2 regions of the Oceanobacillus sp. B139/18 genome follow, and region 1 is predicted to be linked to the other one. Evidence: a T-box and tRNA genes for the amino acid it is inferred to sense, from the RefSeq annotation. Region 1 holds a T-box; the other holds one or more tRNA genes.
What was found. The T-box of region 1 lies ahead of ACZSMY_RS03650 (valine--tRNA ligase). A T-box ahead of a tRNA ligase gene usually reads a tRNA of that ligase, here a tRNA-Val.

Region 1 (10,775 bases):
GCACCTGTCACAACAGAGGTCATCGCTTTGTCCGGTGCTGCAATATCTTCTGCAATTTGCAGAGAGCTCGGGTTACAGAAACGCTCTAAATACTCCCGATTCTTTTCTAATTCCTGCACAAGCTCTTCATTTTCTGCGGAGATAAGTATCTCAATTTGCTTAGACATCGGTGTATCTACCTCTGCCCGGCTGTTACGTACAGATTTGATAATAGCAACTAAGCGCTGCATTTCAGAAACTGCTTTTTTATCATCAAATGCCGGATTTACTTTTGGCCATTCGCTGACTGTAATAGATGCTCCTTCATGCGGAAGCTGCTGCCAGATCTCCTCTGTAATAAAAGGCATAAACGGATGCAGCATACGCATCGTCTGGTCTAATACATGTGCCAATACAGAACGGGTTGTATTTTTCTTGGCTTCATCTTCACCATACAGCGCCAGCTTAGCCATTTCAATGTACCAATCACAGAATTCATCCCAAATAAAGTTGTAGAGATATCTTCCTGCTTCGCCAAATTCATATTTATCTGCATTTCTCGTTACATGGTCAATTGTTTCATTCAATCGGGATAAAATCCATCTGTCTGCAACCGTTAAGTCCCCTGTTAAATCAATATCCTCATACTGGAACCCTTCCATATTCATCAGAGAAAAACGGGAGGCATTCCATACTTTATTGGCAAAATTCCAGGTAGACTCGATTCGTTCCCAATGAAAACGCAGGTCCTGACCAGGTGTAGAACCAGTCATTAAGAAATAACGCAGCGAATCGGCACCGTATTTATCAATGACATCCATCGGGTCTACACCGTTCCCCAGGGATTTACTCATTTTTCTTCCTTCAGCATCACGAATTAAGCCATGCAGCAATGTATCCTCAAATGGACGTTCATTCATAAATTCCTTTGATTGGAAAATCATCCGGGATACCCAGAAGAAAATAATATCATAGCCTGTTACCAAAACATTGGTAGGGAAATAACGTTTCAAATCAGCGGATTCTTCATTCGGCCAGCCCATGGTAGAGAACGGCCATAAGGCAGATGAGAACCATGTATCCAATACATCCTCATCCTGCTCCCAGTTTTCAACATCCTCCGGCGTTTCTTTACCTACATAAATTTCACCTGTTACTTTATGGTACCAGGCCGGAATCCGGTGCCCCCACCATAATTGTCTGGAAATACACCAGTCACGGATATTATCCATCCAGTTGAAATATGTTTTTTCAAATCGCTCTGGTACAAAGTTGACTTTTTCCGCGTCAGAATCCTGCATCTTCAAAGCTGATTCTGCCAACGGCTCCATTTTTACAAACCATTGTGTAGATAAGTAAGGCTCTACCACTGCACCGCTTCTCTCCGAATGCCCGACCTGATGCGGACGTTCTTCGATTTCAAAGAGCACACCCTGCTCTTGCAGGTCTTTAACCAGCTGCTTCCGGCATTCAAAACGGTCTAATCCCTGATACTTCCCTGCATTTTCATTCATGGTGCCATCTTCGTTCATCACAAGCACACGCTCTAGATTATGACGGTTCCCAATCTCAAAGTCATTCGGATCATGAGCAGGTGTAATTTTAACTGCTCCGGAGCCAAGCTCCATATCTACATAATCATCTGCAACAATTTGCATTTCTCTTCCTACAATCGGCAGGATAACCGTTTTTCCGATTAAATGCTGATAGCGTTCATCTTTTGGATGCACCGCAACCGCCGTATCACCGAGCATAGTTTCCGGCCGGGTTGTCGCAATCTCAATTGTTTCATCACTATCCTTTATCGGGTAGCGCATATGATAAAAATTCCCTGGAATCTCTTCATAAATCACCTCAATATCAGAAAGAGCTGTTTTCGTGGAGGGATCCCAGTTAATAATATATTCGCCGCGATAAATCAATCCTTTTTCGTAAAGACGGACAAATACCTCCCGAACAGCTTCAGACAAACCTTCATCTAACGTGAAACGTTCCCGGGAATAGTCTAATCCAAGTCCAAGCTTCTCCCACTGCGAGCGGATAAAGCTTGCATATTCCTCTTTCCACTCCCAGGATTTTTCAAGAAATTTCTCCCGTCCAAGCTCATAGCGGCTGGTTCCCAATTCTTTTAATTTTGCTTCTACCTTCGCCTGGGTAGCAATCCCCGCATGATCCATTCCAGGAAGCCATAATACATCATAGCCCTGCATACGCTTCATACGTGTGATTGTATCCTGCATCGTGGTATCCCATGCATGCCCTAAATGCAATCGTCCTGTTACATTTGGCGGCGGAATCACAATGGAATACGGCTCCTTCTTCGGATCATCTTTTGCTTCAAAAAACTTCCCATCTAACCAAAATTGATATCTTCCTGCTTCCACTTCTTGTGGATTATATTTAGGAGGAAGCTGATTTTGTTTATCTGACATGTTAAAAAACCTCCTTCATTCATTCAACTAAAAAAACCTTTTCATCCTTATACATAAAGGACGAAAAGGTATATTTCCGTGGTACCACCTTTGTTTGCTGATCAATAAAAGCTGCTGCAGCTTCATTAATGCACACTCAAGGTCATGGATATCGGCTGACAACCGGAACCTCCTACTTCATTTTTCAGAGATTCTACATCAGAGACGACTTCAAGAACAACCTTCCCGGGAAATTTTCAGCACAGGATTTCCCTCTCTAAGAGCGTTTACTCTTTACTACTTCTCTTCCACGTATTCGTATGTTTTCTTAGTAACATTTATTTTATCGTTTCCGCTTAAGAACGTCAACTAGATTTTCATATATTTACCGATAAATAGGCTTGTTCCCAGTTCATTAAAAAGTGTATCTATATTATTGACACACTTTTCGAGCATTTATACATAACATATTATATATCATTCCTGAAGTCACACTTCATTCAAAAAAGGAGGGAAATAAATGTCCCGTTATTATCGTTATCGTATACCGCTTTGGGCCAGAAAATGTATTTTCGTTGTAGAAGCCTGCGTCACACCAATTCTGGTCTTTCAGATTATCCGAACGCTTTTAATACCAACAGCATTTGATATTTTAATACTAGCTGTACTAATTGGCCTTGCCCTTTCTTTTTACATGCAATGGATTTAGTCTGGCTGTTCTTCTTTGGACTCATATGTTTCTTGAATAAACTCCACCCAATTCATCCCAAATTCTAAACGGCGGAATTGCTGCTGCAGCTCTTTGACCTGATTAACCATCGATTTCTTTGTGCGGCGGTCTGTATAATTCTTAAGTACACTTAAATAGAATGATGGATTTAACAAATAGACAGAAACAAGATGCATTTCCTTTACAGTCAGATGATTTGTTTTTTGATAGACCGTAAATGCCTGCTGTATTGTTTCCTCAGGCTGGTTATAAGCTCCTGTCAAGCCCCGGAAATAATGTGATAAATCACGTGCCGGATGCTCGAATCCTCCTGATTCCCAATTAATTAAATAGCCCCCCTTTGAATGCGTATCGTCGACTCGCTGATGACATAAGCTGGAAGACCATAAAATCTCCGTTTCTTCCTCTCCATAGATTTGATACAGTTTATCTTGCAGCAGCCCTACAGCATGGCAAACCCCTTTATAATGCGTGCAATAAAGCAGCTCAAACGGCGACATATATTTTCTGCTTTCATAATCGGTGACACGGGCATGGAGCTGATCTAAGGATTGTTTACAAAAGCTTGAAAACCCTTGAAAGGATTCTTTGAGACGATCAGATTTAATACGGCTGGTCTGCCTTGTCTTTTTATGAATTTGTGCAAGTGTCTGCAATGTTCGCTCAATGTTATACGCGGAATCTGTGACCTCCGGAGAGTCAATCCAAGGTGTTAAATAATAGTAAAAATTTTCCTCCTTATGAAAAAATGCATTGTCCCGGGTTAAATACACAGGTAAAATCTCTGTCACATTTTTTTCACGAGCAATACGGTAGACATGCTGCCAATTCTCCATCGTCTGTTCTGTTAAAAAACTGCGCTTCAAAGCATATTCCTGCATACCGTCAAATACTTTTACAACACGCTCTGTCTGTTTTTCAATACTGACGGGATAGATATGATATGCTTCCAGGACCTTCTTCCATATATTCACCACATGTCACCCCTTATTTGTAAACTTGAAATTGCTCGTGTATATCAAATCTGCATTACATCTGAATATTAACCTGCATAAAATAATTAAAAACATAGATTATGTAAAACTCCGGCACAAATAATCTTATTCATTATTTGTGCAGAGTCTTTATTTATTGTTTAGACGGAATATAAAGCAGCTGTCCTTCATTTACTTCTAATTCTTCTTCTAATTGATTATGCTTGATTAATTGCAGCGGGCTGATTGCAAACCGTTCTGCTATGGTATCGATCGTATCATTCTCCTGAACAATGCACAGACGCATTTTGGCATAATGATCCTCGTCTGCTTCGCGGAAAATCTGAGATAGTAACGATTCGCTTTCTGTTCGTTCCTCCTCTTTTTTCGGTTCTTCAGCCACCAGTATTTCTTCCTCCCTGGGTGTATCTGGATAGAAGGTATCTTCTATATAATCAATCACCTCGGATTCATCAGCGACATCCCAGCCTGGCTCCTCCCCTGTCATCTCCATATCTTCCTCAGCCTCTAATACCTCTTCCACCTGCTCTTCTTCTTCCGACTCATCCTCTGAAGCCTTTCCTTTCGAAAGAGACTCGAAATATTCAGAAAGAGGCTGTGACTTTACTTTCCATCGATCCGGGTCATCTTCTGGCTCCTCTTCTGAATAGCTTTCTTCCAATGTTAATAGTTCTTCCATTTTTTTCTGATCCTTCGATATCGCTTGCTCATTACGAATTAATGCTTCTTCCGGGGGGCTTTCTTCCAATATCGGTTCAACTTCCGGTTTAATTTCTTCTTCTGACGCTAGCAGTTCTTCTAATTTTTGCTGATTTTCCGATATCGTTTGTTCATTGCGGGTCAATGCTTCTTCCGGAAGTTCTATTTCGAAGGAAAATGTATCTCCTACCTGTTCTTGATCCGCTTCTGCTGTTTCCCAATTTTCTTCTGACGGACGATATGCTTCATCCTGTAAAATCCCTTGAATCTCAACTGCAGCAGTAATTTTTAAACTATCTGCACCTAATAAATCATAATCAAAGGATTCAATTTGTACCGTGACATCTTCTATTTTATTCACCCGATGAGGCGGCACAGATATATCTACAGGAAATTTATGGGTGAATACATACAGTCCATTTACCTCTCTAATACTTTCGACATAACGCTTAGCCTGAATTTGATCAAAGTCAAAAATCTCTTCTCCTTCTTCTTCACCATTTACTTTTTGATATTCTCCCTGCAGTTCAAGATTGCCATGGATAGAAATATAGTTATCTAATGATTCGATTGTTATTTCTGGTTCAATGGAAATTCCTCTGAGCTCTTCTACTTCCTGTCCTTTTTCAAAAAACAGTGATTCTTCCAGTTCAAAAACAAATGAATTAGAATCTACTGACAAATGTATTCCTCCTCTCGCAAACAGTCCAGATGCGAATCATTCGTTATCATTTATATGATAAGAAACATTGGAATATGCTAAGGAGGAAGATTGGTTTAAAGCAAACAAGAAAAGCAGGGGTATCGTTTATGTTAAACGCGCTTCAAGAAATCACTCTGTTTCCGGGTATTCCATTAACCAGCAATCCCGATACTCGCCCTCGTGCAGTTCATGGCAAGGAAGTAATTTTATTTTCTTAAAACCACTTTTCTCGTAACAGCGAATCGCTCTTTTATTCCAGGCTTGGGGGTCCATGACGACTTTATTTACATGTTTCGTATTCATTAAATAAGCAACCATAGACTGGATCAGGAGTTTGCCAATACCTCTATCCCAGTATTGCGTTTCTCCTATAAATTGGTCTATTCCATAAATAACATTATTATCATTTAAATAACCATACTTTTTTCTCGTGTCTACATTTAATAGATAATATTGAATATAACCGATTTCAATATTATCAAAAGCTATGATACATCTGACTACATTGTCTTGAAGCGGATAAAATTTTTCATTCACTTTTTCTAAATCAAATGGATTATCTCTCCCATCGTAAAATTGAAGAACTGCCGGATCGGAAAGCCACTTTGCCAGTAAATAATTATCCTCTTTTGTTAATTCACGAACAGTTAGCTTATTATTTTGAAACAGCATCTTTGTATGACCTCCACTTGAATTTGAGAAAGTAATATTCTGTCAGTAAAAAAGAGAAACCCGCATGGATTTCTCTTTTATTTTCTCTTTATCATTATTTTTCAATCTTAGAAAAAGCAGTATGCACCGCTTCAATTGTCTTTTCAATATCCTCATCTGTATGTGCAGTAGATAAGAATAATCCTTCAAATTGAGATGGCGGTAAAAATACGCCTTCTTCAATCATCGCACGGTAATATTGCGCAAAGTAGTCTAAATTAGAGGATTGCGCCGTTTCAAAATCAACGACTTCCTGATCTGTGAAGAATACACCGACCATGGAACCGGCACGATTAATATGAAGCGGTATATCATATTTGTCTGCCGCCTGGCGGAACCCTTCTGTAAGACGGTCTACTTTCTTATTAATTTCTTCATAAGACGCTTCTGTCAAGGAAGCTAACGATTCATAGCCCGCTGTCATAGCTAACGGGTTACCGGATAATGTACCGGCTTGATAAATTGGACCAGTCGGTGCAATCTGTTCGATAATTTCCCGTTTTCCGCCGTATGCGCCGACAGGAAGACCGCCGCCGATGACTTTACCCAGACAGGTTAAATCAGGCGTAACATCAAAATGTCCCTGCGCACTGTAATAACCGACGCGGAAGCCTGACATTACCTCATCAAAGATAAGCAACGAACCATTTTGCTCGGTAATATCGCGTACAGCCTGTAAGAAGCCTTCTTTTGGAGGCACGACTCCCATATTTCCACATACAGGCTCCATAATCACCGCTGCGATTTTATCACCATAATGCTCAAAAGCAAGCTTTAAGCTCTCTACATCATTATAAGGAACGGTAATGGTATTCTTAGCGATATTTTCTGGTACCCCCGGGCTGTCTGGAAGACCAAGTGTTGCAACACCAGAGCCGGCTTTAATCAGCAGGGAATCCCCATGGCCATGATAGCTTCCTTCAAATTTAATAATCAAATCCCGGTTTGTATAACCCCGCGCCAGACGAATCGCACTCATCGTTGCTTCTGTCCCAGAGTTGACCATCCGAACCATTTCAATCGATGGAACACGGTCAATAACGAGCTTAGCCAGCTGATTTTCTAATAATGAAGGTGCTCCAAAGCTTGTCCCTTTTTCAACAACTTCCTTTAAACTTTTCGTCACACGCTCATCTGCATGTCCCAAAATTAACGGTCCCCAGCTTAGTACGTAATCAATATACGTATTGCCGTCAATATCGGTAATTTTAGAGCCCTTTCCTTTTTCCATAAAAATCGGATCAAGCCCCACTGATTTAAATGCACGTACCGGAGAGTTTACCCCGCCGGGCATTAAATCAACAGCTTCTTTGTATGCATCTACTGATCTTGTGTTTACCATGCTCTTCCTCCCTTATTTATCTTCTTGCAACCATTTTGCCACATCTTTTGCAAAATAGGTAATAATTAAGTCTGCGCCTGAACGTTTCATCGATAGCAGGGTTTCTGTTACTAATTTTTTCTCATCAATCCAGCCATTTAAAGCAGCCGCTTTAATCATGGAATACTCCCCGCTCACGTTGTATGCAACGACGGGCACGTCAAAATTATCTTTCACTTCCCGCATAATATCCATATAAGACAGGCTCGGTTTGACAATTAAGAAATCAGCGCCTTCTTTAATATCCGATTTCGCTTCACGAATTGCCTCTAAACGGTTAGCCGGGTTCATCTGGTAGGTTTTCCTGTCTCCAAATTGAGGTGTGCTGTCTGCTGCATCACGGAAAGGACCGTAATAAGCGGAAGCATATTTCACCGCATAGGACATAATCGGAATATGGTGAAAACCGGCTTCATCCAAAGCATGGCGGATGACAGTTACAAATCCGTCCATCATATTGGAAGGAGCAATAATATCGGCACCTGCTTTTGCTTGAGATACAGCTGTTTTAGCTAACAGCTCCAGAGAAGCATCGTTGGCTACATCTCCGTTTTCAATCACGCCGCAATGTCCATGCGAGGTATACTCGCATAAACAGGTATCCGCAACAACAAGCATTTCCGGATACGCCTGTTTCACGATTCTTGTTGCTTCCTGAATAATTCCATGATCATGAAAAGCCTCGGATCCGATTTCATCCTTTTCTTCTACCACGCCAAATAAAATAAGCGAACGGATTCCTAATTGATACGCTTCCTCCACTTCTTTCAATAAATGATCAAAAGAAACCTGGAAAACTCCCGGCATTGACGAAACCTCATTACGGATGTCTTCTCCTTCAATAACAAATATCGGATAAATAAAATCCGTTGCCCGTAAGTGTGTTTCTTGAACGAGTGCGCGCATCGAAACGGATGAACGCAAACGCCGATGTCTGTCAAATGTGAATTCACTCATGATTTATCTTCCTTTCGTTTGCAATCGTTGAAATTAAATCCAACATCGCATCTGTTGTATATGGTATGGACGTATATACATCAGGAATCCCTAATTCCCTTGCCTTATCTTCCGTCGTATTACCGATACAAATATAGGTTGCATTATTCGGTATACATTCCGCTAATTGTACAAACGCCTCTGCTGTTGATGGGCTTGTAAACGTTATATAATCAACAGTTGGAAGCTCTTGATTCAACTTCTGTTTTGATTCCACACAATACGTTGTCTCATACACTTCCAATGCTTCATAAGCAATCTGGGCTTCTTTTAGCTTTTCTGGAAGCGTCGGCCTTGATAAATTACCCCGTATCAGCAGCACCGGCTTATCCGATGTGTAAAAAGAGATAAACGCTTCTGCCATCGCCTGCGCATCAAAGGTTTCCGGAACAAAGGAAGCAGCATAACCATATCGATGCAATACCTTTTCTGTTTTCTTGCCGACGATTCCTATCTTCAATCCTTCCGGAAACGTTATCTGCTGTTTACGGAGCAGCTGAAAAAAACCATCCACACCGTTAGCGCTTGTCATGAATACCCAGCTGAAATCCGAGAGGCGTTCCAGTATAGCAGTATCCTCAAGTTTTTCTGGAAAATTTATTTCAATCATTGGGACAATAACTGGACTACCGCCCAGCTTCGTGACTTTGTCAGCCATTTCAGCAGCTTTTGTCTCTTCTCTCGTAATCAATATGCGCTCCCCGTGAAGCGGCTTTCCCATGATTATTCCATCTCCTCTTTGACACGGTCAACGATATCTTTAGCTCCCTGATTTATTAATATTTCAGCCGCCTGCTTACCAACTTGAACAGAGTCATTACCGCGGACGACTTCTTTCAGGATTGTTTTTCCGTCAGGGGTTCCTACTAAAGCAGTTAAGACGATTTCTTCGCCATCTAAATAAGCATAGCCGCCGATTGGAACTTGACACCCTCCCTCTAATAAATGCAGGAAAGTACGTTCCGCTAATACTGTTTTGGCTGTATATTCATTATGGATCCTTTGAACGATTTCTTTTAATTCTGTATCATCTTCACGGCTTTCAATGGCAAGCGAACCCTGTCCTACAGCAGGTACACAGATTTCCGGATCCAGGTATTCTGTAATCAGATTCTCACTTAAACCAACCCGCTTCAAACCGGATACAGCTAAGATAATGGCATCGTAGTCTTCCTCATTTAATTTTCGGATACGTGTTTCCACATTTCCACGAATCCATTTAATCTCTAAATCTGGTCTGGCTGCAAGAATTTGTGCCCCTCTGCGTAAGCTGCTTGTGCCGATAATCGAGCCTTCTTTCAGGTCTGCTAATTTGATATTATTTTTCGCAATATAAGCATCGCGGTGGTCTTCTCTGTCAGGAATAGAGGAAATCTCCAGCCCTTCTGGAAGAGAAGAAGGCATATCCTTCATACTGTGTACGGCAAAATCAATTTCTTTGTCAAACATCGCTTTTTCAATTTCTTTTACAAACAGACCTTTTCCACCAACTTTCGATAGGGTTACATCCAGGATTTGGTCTCCCTTTGTAACAATCTTTTTAATCTCAAATTCATTTTCTACACCAGCTTTTTTCAGCTGATCAATAACCCATTTCGTTTGTGTCATGGCTAAATTACTTTTTCTCGAACCAACAATTATTTTTCGCATGATGTGTCCTCCTCGACTTTTCCAGGTTTCTTCTACAATAAAAAGCAACCAGAAAGTAAATGAAATGACCTTCTGGTTGGATGTGAATGATGTAAACAGAATGAATCCATCCTGCTTAGGCAGTGGTTACTCGTTCAATAACCTTGAATGAGGAGGCTTCCTCTTGCGTAAATTTGGTGAATGCATCATTCTTTTTCAGCTGTTTCGCAAATTCTTCTCTTACCTCATTCTCAATCCCAAAAATATCAATAAATAATTGCAACGCCTCATCTGCCTGCTCAGCACCTGCCAATTCTTTCGCCTGCGTAATCGGCTCTTTCAGTAACTGATTTATAATACTTTTCGTATGCTTATTAAGCACTTTTTTCTCGCGATCCGTTAAGCTTGGAATTTTCCGTTCAATACTTTGCATTGTTTCGGATTGGATAGATAGCGCTTTTTGTCTTAGAGCAGATATAACCGGGATAACACCTAATGTTTTCATCCATTCCTTGAATTGGACAATTTCTTCCTCTAAGGA
Region 2 (10,775 bases), 620 kb from region 1:
GGCGTCATCAAATCGGTTTTCTTCTGTGCTGCGGCGGGTAAAGGCTTTGATGAGTCTCATACCGGCAAGGTTTTCCTGCATGACACGATTGACATCGTCTACATTGCTCTGTACCTGTTTAAATAATTTGCTTGAAATTTTTAATATCCATAAAAGAAATAAAATGAGAAGCGGCACAGTGACTAAAAAAATCAATGCCAGCTGCGCATTGACTACAAAAGCCATGATAACACCGCCAAGGACAGTCAATGGTGCTTTTGCCATAATACGAAGCACCATGAAAACGGTATTCTGAATCTGGCGGATATCATTTGTAAACCGCGTAACCAGAGAAGATGTAGGGTATTTATTTAATTTTGCATAGGTGAAGCTCTGAATTTTGGAAAATAGTTCCTCCCGCAAATCATAAGCATAGGAAAAGCTGACATGAGAGGACAGAAAAGAATTTAGAACGCCTGCAAGAAAGGATAAAAGAGCCAGGCCAATCATAATCGAACCCCAAAATGCAATATTTTGGATATCCTGATTTACTACCCCTTGATTAATCATCAGTCCCAAGAAGAGGGGAAGCAACAGCTCTACTGTAAGCTCGATAAGCATTAATGAGAATGCAATTATTGAAGGAAATGTATAAGGTCTTAAATAGGAAAACACCTTTCGCAAATCAACCACCCGCCAACTAAAAGAGTAAAAGTATTCAGAAATTAAAATGGAAATAAATTGTTTACTATATTATAGAATGAATGGTGATAAATAAGCCAGTATTTGGTTCGGTTTACGAAGTGATGATGGGGGGGAGTTATAACCCTGTAAAATCTACAATAATAACTATATAAATTGAAATTAATAGCTACCGCTACAACGGGTTTCATGGGGTGAGTAATCGCAACCCCAGAAAAACACTCCGCTTTCCGTGGGCCCCGAGCTCATCTCCTTTAAAGAAGACTTGCTGATTGGCAAGCCGTCAGGCGCAGACAGAAGCAAAGTCGCACTTATGCCCCGCAGAAAAAAAGAAGTTCGCTTTTTTTCTGCGGGGTCTTCCCTCCGCGCTTTCCCACGACGGACAGGACGTCCTAGTGTCGGTCGTTGGTCACAGGACGTGACCGTTCTTAGCTGACCAGGAGTCTCTGTGTTTTTCTTCTGGGACTGGGACTGCGGTTACTCGCCCCACCGAAAACCATTGCGATTACTCGCCCCATCAAAAACCGTCGCTAGTTACTGTTTTCAATCATTATTTCGTCGTTTTTATAAGAAAAATAAAGTGTAATTTCTTACTTCAATTTATATAGATAGTATGTAAAAAGGAAAACGAGCATGAGTAAAAATAAAAATAGCAACTCCTAAATGGTTAGAAGTCGCTATTTATTAATGAATGATTCCGATTGGACTCGAACCAACGACTTCCACCCTGTCAAGGTGGCGCTCTCCCAGCTGAGCTACGGAATCGTATGTAAGTACAAATTATATTATACAGCCAAATGAAGCAGAAGACAAGCTAATAAATATTTATTTCGTTCTAATTGAATCGCATCGAAAAATGAGTTTTTGATGACTGCTTTATTTTAATAGACTATTCTCTATGCTTTTGTCCGCCTGTTAAAGTGGAATAAATGAGGGACAATACATCTTAGGAATAGATAAATTTAAAATCATAAGAATATTTAATAACTTTCCTTCAATTCTTCCTTCCTGTAAAATGAAATAGATTACATTATATTTAATTTGAAAGAGAGAGGAAATATAAAATGCTAGAAAAATTAAAAGCCTATCGATTTCCACTTATTCTTTTAGCTTCTATTATTATTGGAGCGATAATTGGATTGATTTTTGGAGATGATGCAACTGTGATCAAACCTTTTGGGGATTTATTTATTAATTTATTATTTATGATTGTTATCCCGCTTGTATTTTTCTCTATTTCGTCAGCGATTGCCGGCATGGATAGCATGAAGCGGCTTGGGAAAATCATGGGGTCGATGATTACCGTATTTGTCGTAACCGGGGTGATTGCTTCTGTAGTGATGCTTATTGCTACTGTTATATTCCAGCCGGGCTCAGGTGTCGATATCCCTTTAAGCACTCCTGAAAATATAGAAGAACAGAGTTTAGGGGATCAATTAGTCAATACATTTACAGTACCTGATTTTGTTGATTTATTTTCAAGAGATAATATGATGGCCCTTATTGTGATGTCCATCCTGGTCGGTGTTGCAACTGGATTGGCAGGAGAGAAGGGGAGACCGTTTGGAAGATTGCTAACGAGTGCTTCCGATGTGTTTATGAAGTTAATTAAACTCATTATGTATTATGCTCCGATTGGGCTCGGCGCGTACTTTGCATCCTTAGTAGGGGAATTTGGTACAGCGTTGATTGGTGATTATGCCAGGGCAGTGATTGTCTATTACCCTGTGGCTGTATTGTATTTTGCGATTGGTTTTACATTATATGCCTTCCTTGCTGGCGGAAAAAAAGGAGTCAGCCGCTTTTGGAAAAATATACTTGGACCGGCTGCAACCTCACTGGGGACTGGAAGCAGTGTTGCAACAATCCCGGTTAACCTGCAGGCGGCAGAACGGATTGGTGTTCCGAAAGATATTCGTGAGACCATTATGCCGCTTGGAGCCACCATTCATATGGATGGTTCCTGTTTATCTGCTATGTTAAAAATCGCCTTTATCTTTGGGGTATTTAATCAGGATTTCACTGGAATCGATACATTTTTAACTGCCATTGGTATTTGTTTATTATCTGGTATCGTGATGAGTGGAATTCCGGGAGGCGGCTTTACAGGGGAGTTAATGATTATCACATTGTATGGCTTTCCGATTGAGGCCCTGCCAATCATCACAGCTATCGGAGTGGTTGTTGACCCGCCGGCTACAATGGTGAATTCTACTGGTGATACGGTGTCGAGTATGGTTGTGGCAAGACATATCGAAGGGAAAGACTGGATGGAGAAAGCAGATGCCGCCAGGACTTAATTTATAAAATGCAAAGGTGCTGTGTCCCGGTAAGTTTGGGGCACAGCACCTTTTTTAAATTATTTAGTTTAGAAATATATTATTCGTGGAACACAAATAATATAAATAAATTGTTAGATTTCGTAGGAGGTATATTAACATGAGTGATGGTTTTAAAGATAAAATTAAAGGTGCAGGAGATAAAATAAAAGGTGAAGCAAAAGAAGCGTACGGCAAAGCAACAGATAACCCGAAAAAGCAAGCGGAAGGAAAAGCTGATAAAGCAAAGGGCGCCGCAAAAGATAAAAAAGGCGAAATAAAAGATGAGCTGAACAGTTCGAATGAAAATGATACAAAATAAAAGGCTGTTTTAACGGCAATAACATTTTGAAAATCGTTAGGTCGGCTTTTGCCTAAATATAAAAACCCCAGATACCTTGATAAGCAAGGAATCTGGGGTTTTTTGAACAGGCTTCACGCTATTAATGAGAGTAGAAATGAATGGAATATAACAGCCTTGATATAGCAAGGTTTGAATGGTCATTTTGTAAAGAGTAAGAAAGTATATAAAAAATGCTGAATATAGCCGCTCCAACGGAAAAAGCAACAGGTAGACCTGAGCAGGAAGCGGTTTTCTTACCGTGAGGCTGAACGTTGCCCGCGGAAAGCGACTTCCCGTAGCGGACATCCGGACATCGCTTCGGCGAGGACACCTGTGATTTAAAGACCAAGCGGTGTTCTTGGTTTTTCTAAAACCCGCCGAAAAAGCAGGCGAAACTGCATTCATGGTTACTCCAAACTGATTAACCTGAACCAGATTGTGGTTCTTAAGATTAATAAAATAATTTTCATTTTATAAAAATAGCCCTTCACAGAGCGTGAGAGGCCTTATCAATTAAATTTACTGTTTTTCCATGTTATTAAACTCTGAAGTGTCGCGAATTGACCAACTAATTATTCCTGGTCCAGCCACAGGCTCAGAATAGATGATTTTCTTTCTGGAAATATTTTTAAAATATTCATTAGCTTCTTTTTGAGAATTAGCGACTACTGTATGTTGCGCCCCGTTCGTATAAATATCAAATGCTTCCATTTTAAAATCCCTCCAAGTTATTAAACGTATTATTCTTTCTCATGTTTAAAAACCAGTATTGCCAATCTATCTATATATTAAACAATCAATAAGGACTTTTTAAATAAAAAAGCCCTCATATTGAAAGGTTAAGCTTCCTGCTCACGCATTTTTTCTAACTAAAAAGCCACCGAAAACACAGTTCTTCAACCTATTGCAAAATGTATATAAAAAAAGCCTTGAAACATTGATTTAACAACATTTCCAAGGCTTTTCTTGTATTTAAATTCAGTTCAACCCGATTAACGAGAGTAGAATTCAACAATAAGCTGTTCGTTAATCTCAGCTGGAAGTTCAGAACGCTCAGGGAAACGAGCATACGTACCTTCTTTTTTCTCCGCATCAAAAGTAGTATATTCTGGTACGAAGTTGTTCACTTCAATCGCTTCTGTAACGATATCTAGTTTTTGAGATTTTTCACGAAGAGCAATTGCTTGACCTGGTTTTACAGAGTAAGATGGGATATCTACGCGAACGCCATCTACTGTAACGTGACCATGGTTAACCAATTGGCGAGCTTGTTTACGTGTGCGAGCAAGACCTAAACGGTAAACAAGGTTATCAAGACGAGATTCAAGAAGAATCATGAAGTTTTCACCATGGATACCTTTCATGTTACCAGCTTTATTGAACAGGTTACGGAATTGACGTTCGTTCAATCCGTACATGAAGCGTAGTTTTTGCTTCTCTTGCATTTGCAAGCCGTATTCAGATAGTTTTCTGCGTGAGTTCGGTCCATGTTGACCAGGAGCGTAAGGGCGTTTATCTAATTCCTTACCAGTTCCAGTTAATGAAATGCCAAGACGACGTGATTTCTTCCATACTGATCCAGTATAACGTGACATAGGACATTTCCTCCTTTATGTTTTATTTGCATAAAATAAAACGCGCGTGATCGTTCCGTTGTTCATTATGTTTTCATGTACCATCGCTCCAGCAGCAGAGAGTTACACGATACACCTTTATAAGCTGAAACTTACAAAGGAACAAAATGAGTGCAAGCGTCGACTCACTTAGGCCACTTTATTATTTTACACAAATTATAGTATATAATTTACATATACGCTTGTCAACATAAAATTAACATAGAGTTAAATAAATCAGGCTAAATTAGAGTGAAATTAACAAAATGTTAAGTTAGAATATTTTTTTCTCTAAGAGCAAAAATGATTTATTATGCATTCGAATCCGTTATAATGAATATATCTACAGTTACCATTTATAGTGAAAAAGGACGTTTATAAATGTTTCTCAAGCTGTGCAACAAATTTTTCTAAATTATCTTGATCGATTGCATCGAATCTGTCATAAATCGGACTGTCGATATCCAAAACACCGATAATTTCCTTATTGCGGGAAATAGGAATAACAATTTCGGACTTTGAAGCTCCGTCACAGGCGATATGACCAGGAAATTGATGGACATCTGCTATACGCTGTGTTTTATTTTTAGAAACCGCAGTACCGCAAACTCCTTTTCCAAAAGGGATACGAATGCAGGCAGGAAGTCCTTGAAAGGGGCCGAGCACTAATTCTTCGTTTTCGGTTAAGTAGAATCCAACCCAGTTAACTTCATCTAAAAATTGGTTGAGCAGAGAGGAAGCATTTGCTAATAGCGCGGTTTGATTTGATTCTCCTGTGGATAGTGCGTCCAGTTGTTTAATAAGAAGCTCATAGTCTTTTGTTTTTTCTCCAGAATAATCAAGTTGTTGAAACATGATGTATTACCTCCTAAAAGTTTATAGTAAAAGCGTGACAAATAATGACATATTGAAATTTATTGTCGATAATCGATTAAAGGATTTATCCCTTTCTTTGTCGTATGAATAGAGTAAGGAGTTGAAAAGAATGAAAAATAATATAACGAAGCAAAAAGTAGTTGATGCTGCTTCCTCCCTATTCTTTCAAAAAGGATTCCATGGCACTTCTGTGCGCGATATTGCAGAGCGGGCCTCTGTGAATGTTTCCTTGATCAGCTATTATTTTAAAGGGAAGCAGGGCCTTTTAGAATATGCTGTAACAAACTATTATGAAGCATATTTAGAAAAAATAGAAGAATCACTGGAAAAAACAGAAGCTGATGCTGCAATCTATCGATTAAATGAATTAATTTTTACAATTATACATTATAAGCAAATGCATCATCAATTAACATGTTTTATTCAGCGCGAATTATCTCTTGATTCCGTGTTTGTCAGAGAAATGACCGTCACCTATCTGGCGAAAGAAAACTATTATTTAAAAGCGCTGTTTCAGGAAACAATTGGTAAAAGCGTCGGACAGGAAGAGAAGCACTATTTATTTATGCAGCTGAAGGGGATGCTGATTACCCCTTATATTTTGCATTCAGATTGGAAGGACCAAATTGTAGGGGAATTTGCTCATGAACAATTTGTTAAAAAGTATACAAAAAGTATACAAAAATGGATACAGTTTAATACGGACGTGAGGATAGGAGGGGAGATTCAATAATAAAAAATATGTCTTTTTCTCCGTATTACAATAAAAAGTTGTTGAATCGATAAGAAAAATGTATTTTCTTTAGCCAAAAGGGCGGAATACATGATATTATAAAGGATATATTATTGTGATTTTTATAATTGTTGATATATTTATATAGAGGTTTATTGGTTGGGAGGCAAAGTATGGCTGTCGTAGTAGGGATTATTTTAGCGATTATTGTATGTTTAACCGTTGCTTTAATTGTAAGAAAACGAGTTTACGATCATGTGGACCATATAGAAAAATGGAAATTAGATATCACGGATAGAGATGTAGCAAAACAGATTGGGCAGATTAAAGCATTGAATCTTTCTGGAGAGACCTTAGAGAAATTTGAAGCCTGGAAAGAAGAATGGGAAAAAATCGTAACAAAATCCTTGCCTGACGTAGAAAAATATCTTGTGAATGCAGAGGAAGCAGCTGACCGTTTTCTTGTGCCGAAAGCAAACAAGATTTTAAAAGAGGCGGAAAGTCATCTGGGGAAAACAGAAGAAGAAATAAAAGAAATTATTGCAGAGTTAGAGGAATTACTTCGTGCAGAGGCAAATGGACGTGAAAGCGCGGAGGAATTAAAGCCTAGAATCAAAGGATTAAGAAGCATGCTTTCCCAATCCAGATACCAGTATGGCAAGGCTGAAAAGGAATTTGATAAAGAAATTGATGCATTGGAACTGATGCTGGAGCAGTACGATGAATTTGTGAATGATGGTGATTATTTAAAAGCAGATGAAAGCATTCAAGAGCTAAAGGAAAGTACTCAAACGGTAGAGAATAAATTAGAATTATTCCCTGATTTGCTCAAACAAGTAAAGCAGGATATGCCGTCACAATTAACAAATCTTTCCGCCGGTATGAAAGAGATGAAGGAAAATGGATACCGGATTAAACACTTAGGTTTTGAAAAAGAAATTATTACATATCAGGAACAATTGAGAAATCTGGAATCTCAGCTGGAAACAGCAGATATAACAGAAGTTGAAGAGCAGCTTCAGCAAATGGAGACCCGTATTTCAGAAATGTACGAAGCGCTGGAAGGGGAAGCAATTGCTAAAAATTATATAGAGAAGAAAGCTCCGGAGTATGAAGATTCAGTAAAACAAATAAGTGCTACGTATGAAGCAGCAACACTGGAAATTGAAGAAATCCAAAAAGCTTACCACGTAGAAGACGATGATATGGAACGTTTCCAAACCATGGGTAAAGCGATCAAGGCTTTGAAAAATCATGTAGAAACAATAGAGCAGAGTATAGATGATGACAAACAATCTCATTCTGAATTGAAAAAAGGAATTGAAGAAGGCTTTAAGAAGATTGAAGAGCTGGAAGAGGAACATGAATCGTTTAAAAAGTCTATCGCAAATTTACGGAAAGATGAACTGGAAGCAAGAGACAAGCTGGAAGAAATGCACGGCCAGCTTGCAGAGTTGAATCGAAAGCTGAAAAAGAGTAATATACCAGGAGTGCCAAGTTATATTTGGACGCGTTTTGAAACAGCATTGCAAAAAAACAATAAAGTAATGGAAGCATTAGAAACCTACCCTCTGGATATGAGCAGCGTACAGCACGCATTGACGGAAGCAAAAAGCTCGATTGATCAAGCTTATGAACAGGTGGATATGATGTTGGATCAGGCTTACTTGACGGAGCAGGTGATTCAATATGCAAACCGCTACAGAAGCCAAAATTCAGAGCTGGATCATAAGCTGAAGGAAGCTGAAAGGCTATTCCGTAATTTTGAATATGAGCTTTCTTTAGAGCATGCCGCCAATGCAGTAGAAGAGGTAGAACCCGGTGCTTTAAAGAAAATAGAAACGTATCAAGAGGAAAGAAACAATTAAAATAACTTTTAACAAATGGTAAGTTCCTTAGATTTTTCCGCTACGATAACATAAGAAATATAAGATGAAGGCTGTCGCTAAGAATGAAATACTTATTGCTTAGGTCAGCCTTACATTTTTGTTTATGCAAAAAGATTTAATGTAAGAAGGTGCAAATATGATATATTTTGATAATAGTGCGACGACGAAGCCGCATTCAGAAGTCGTAGATAGTTTTACAAAAGTGTCCGCTAACTACTTTGCCAACCCCTCATCCATACATCCTTTAGGGGGACAAGTTGAAAAGCTGCTGGAGGCAGCCAGACAGCAGGCAGCGGATTTAATTGATGTGCCGAGAGAAACGATCATCTTTACCTCTGGAGGGACAGAAGGAAATAATACTGCCATCAAAGGAGTTGCCCTGGAGCATCAATCACGCGGCAAACATATTATTACCACTGGAGCAGAGCATCCATCGATTCATGATACTTGCGGGAGTCTGGAAAAACTGGGCTTTGAAATTACCTATTTACCTGTGACAGAAAATGGAACTGTTTCTGCAGCAGATGTAGAAAAAGCCATTAGAAAAGATACCATCCTTGTTACTATGATGCAGGTGAATAATGAAATTGGTTCGATTCAACCGGTTGAAGAAATTGGGACTGTTTTGAAAAAATATCCGAAAGTATTATTTCATGTGGATGCCGTACAAGGTTTAGGGAAGGTTCCTTTGAAACTTACGGGTTCTGGCATTGATATATGTACCTTTTCCGGTCATAAAATTCATGGTCTAAAAGGAACCGGACTTCTGTATGTCAATCATACAGCGAAATTATATCCGCTTTTGCATGGCGGAAGTCAAGAATCGGGTATTCGTTCAGGAACAGAGAATGTAGCAGGCGCTGTTTCCTTTGTAAAAGCATTGCGGTTAATCAAAGAAAAGGAAAGCAGTCAAAAGGATAATGTTTTAAAAAGGCTGCATGATAAGCTTATAAATGAACTTCATCAGATGGAGGATGTAGAAATTAACAGTCCGGAAGATGGTGCGAATCATATTGTTCATTTTTCCGTTCCTGGAATCAAGCCGGAGGTTATTATCCACAGTTTAAGCCAGAAAGAAATATATATTTCAACAAAATCTGCTTGTTCCTCCAGGGATTTAACAGAAAGCCATGTGCTCGTTGCCTGCGGAAAACCAAATGAAGTTGCTTCTTCCGGCTTACGGGTAAGCTTTTCTTATGAGAATACGGAAGCAGAAGCGGCAATTTTTGTAGAGGAATTAAAAAAAGCAATTCAACAATTTAAAGAGGTATTGAGGTAGATAATATGCAATATGATCATATATTAATTCGTTATGGAGAGTTAGCATTAAAAGGAAAAAATGCCAAGCAGTTTATATTAAAGCTTCATGATAATATACACCAGAAGGTAAAAGAGTTTGATGGTGTGAAAGTAATGCGGACACAAGGGAGAATGTTTGTCCTGCTAAATGGCAATCCGCCGGAGCCAATCATTGAAAAACTACAAAACGTTTTTGGCATTCATAGCTTAAGTCTGGCAATTCGTGTAGAGAACGATGTGGAAGAGATGAAAGAAGCGGCTCTCTATGCATTAAAGCGGGAGCCGAATGCGAAAACATTTAAAATGAGCGTTCGCCGAACAAAAAAAGATTTCCCAAAGCATTCGGGAGAAATGAATCATATCCTGGGCAGTCATTTATTAACGAATACGGAGGATATTACCGTAGATGTACATGACCCTGATTTGGAAATTAAAGTAGAGATACGTAAGGAAGCAACCTATATTACGAGCGGAACCATCAAGTGCCGGGGCGGATTGCCAGTCGGAACTTCAGGAAAATCGCTGCTGCTGCTTTCAGGAGGAATTGACAGCCCGGTGGCCGGATTGTTAGCAATGAAAAGAGGCGTACATTTAGAAGCAATTCATTTTCATTCTCCGCCATTCACCAGTGAACGCGCGAAGCAGAAGGTGCTGGATTTAGCGAAGCAGTTGACGACATATGGGAAATCAATCAATGTGCATATTGTTCCATTTACCAAATTACAGCAGGAAATTTTTAGAGAGATGCCGAATGATTATGCGATGACTATTATGCGCCGTGTGATGTTTCGTGTCAGTGAGGAGCTTTGCAAGCGCGAAGGAATCTTATCCTTGACTACAGGAGAGAATCTTGGGCAGGTGGCAAGTCAAACTATGGACAGCATGCACACCATTAATGAAGTGACCAATTACCCTATTATCCGCCCATTGATTGCGATGGATAAAGATGAGGTTATTCGAATTGCGCAGGATATCGGCACATATGAAACATCGATATTACCGTATGAAGATTGCTGTACAATC

Region 2: it has a tRNA-Val gene. The T-box ahead of ACZSMY_RS03650 (valine--tRNA ligase) is inferred to sense a tRNA for this amino acid. The anticodon was not compared.

The regions. Positions count from the first base shown of each region.
Region 1 covers NZ_JBVFXI010000001.1:747,441-758,215, reverse strand. The annotation lists gene ACZSMY_RS03650 (valine--tRNA ligase) at 1-2,411, opposite strand, end outside; T-box leader at 2,465-2,710, opposite strand; gene ACZSMY_RS03645 (hypothetical protein) at 2,911-3,099, shown strand; gene ysxE (spore coat protein YsxE) at 3,096-4,094, opposite strand; gene spoVID (stage VI sporulation protein D) at 4,249-5,496, opposite strand; gene ACZSMY_RS03630 (GNAT family N-acetyltransferase) at 5,647-6,189, opposite strand; gene hemL (glutamate-1-semialdehyde 2,1-aminomutase) at 6,284-7,570, opposite strand; gene hemB (porphobilinogen synthase) at 7,583-8,566, opposite strand; gene ACZSMY_RS03615 (uroporphyrinogen-III synthase) at 8,559-9,326, opposite strand; gene hemC (hydroxymethylbilane synthase) at 9,329-10,255, opposite strand; gene hemA (glutamyl-tRNA reductase) at 10,371-10,775, opposite strand, start outside.
Region 2 covers NZ_JBVFXI010000001.1:123,121-133,895, forward strand. The annotation lists gene ACZSMY_RS00550 (ABC transporter ATP-binding protein) at 1-663, opposite strand, end outside; tRNA gene ACZSMY_RS00555 (tRNA-Val) at 1,374-1,446, opposite strand; gene ACZSMY_RS00560 (dicarboxylate/amino acid:cation symporter) at 1,746-2,981, shown strand; gene ACZSMY_RS00565 (CsbD family protein) at 3,121-3,321, shown strand; gene ACZSMY_RS00570 (hypothetical protein) at 3,862-4,053, opposite strand; gene rpsD (30S ribosomal protein S4) at 4,335-4,937, opposite strand; gene ACZSMY_RS00580 (GAF domain-containing protein) at 5,331-5,810, opposite strand; gene refZ (forespore capture DNA-binding protein RefZ) at 5,941-6,564, shown strand; gene ezrA (septation ring formation regulator EzrA) at 6,738-8,432, shown strand; gene ACZSMY_RS00595 (cysteine desulfurase family protein) at 8,590-9,732, shown strand; gene thiI (tRNA uracil 4-sulfurtransferase ThiI) at 9,738-10,775, shown strand, end outside.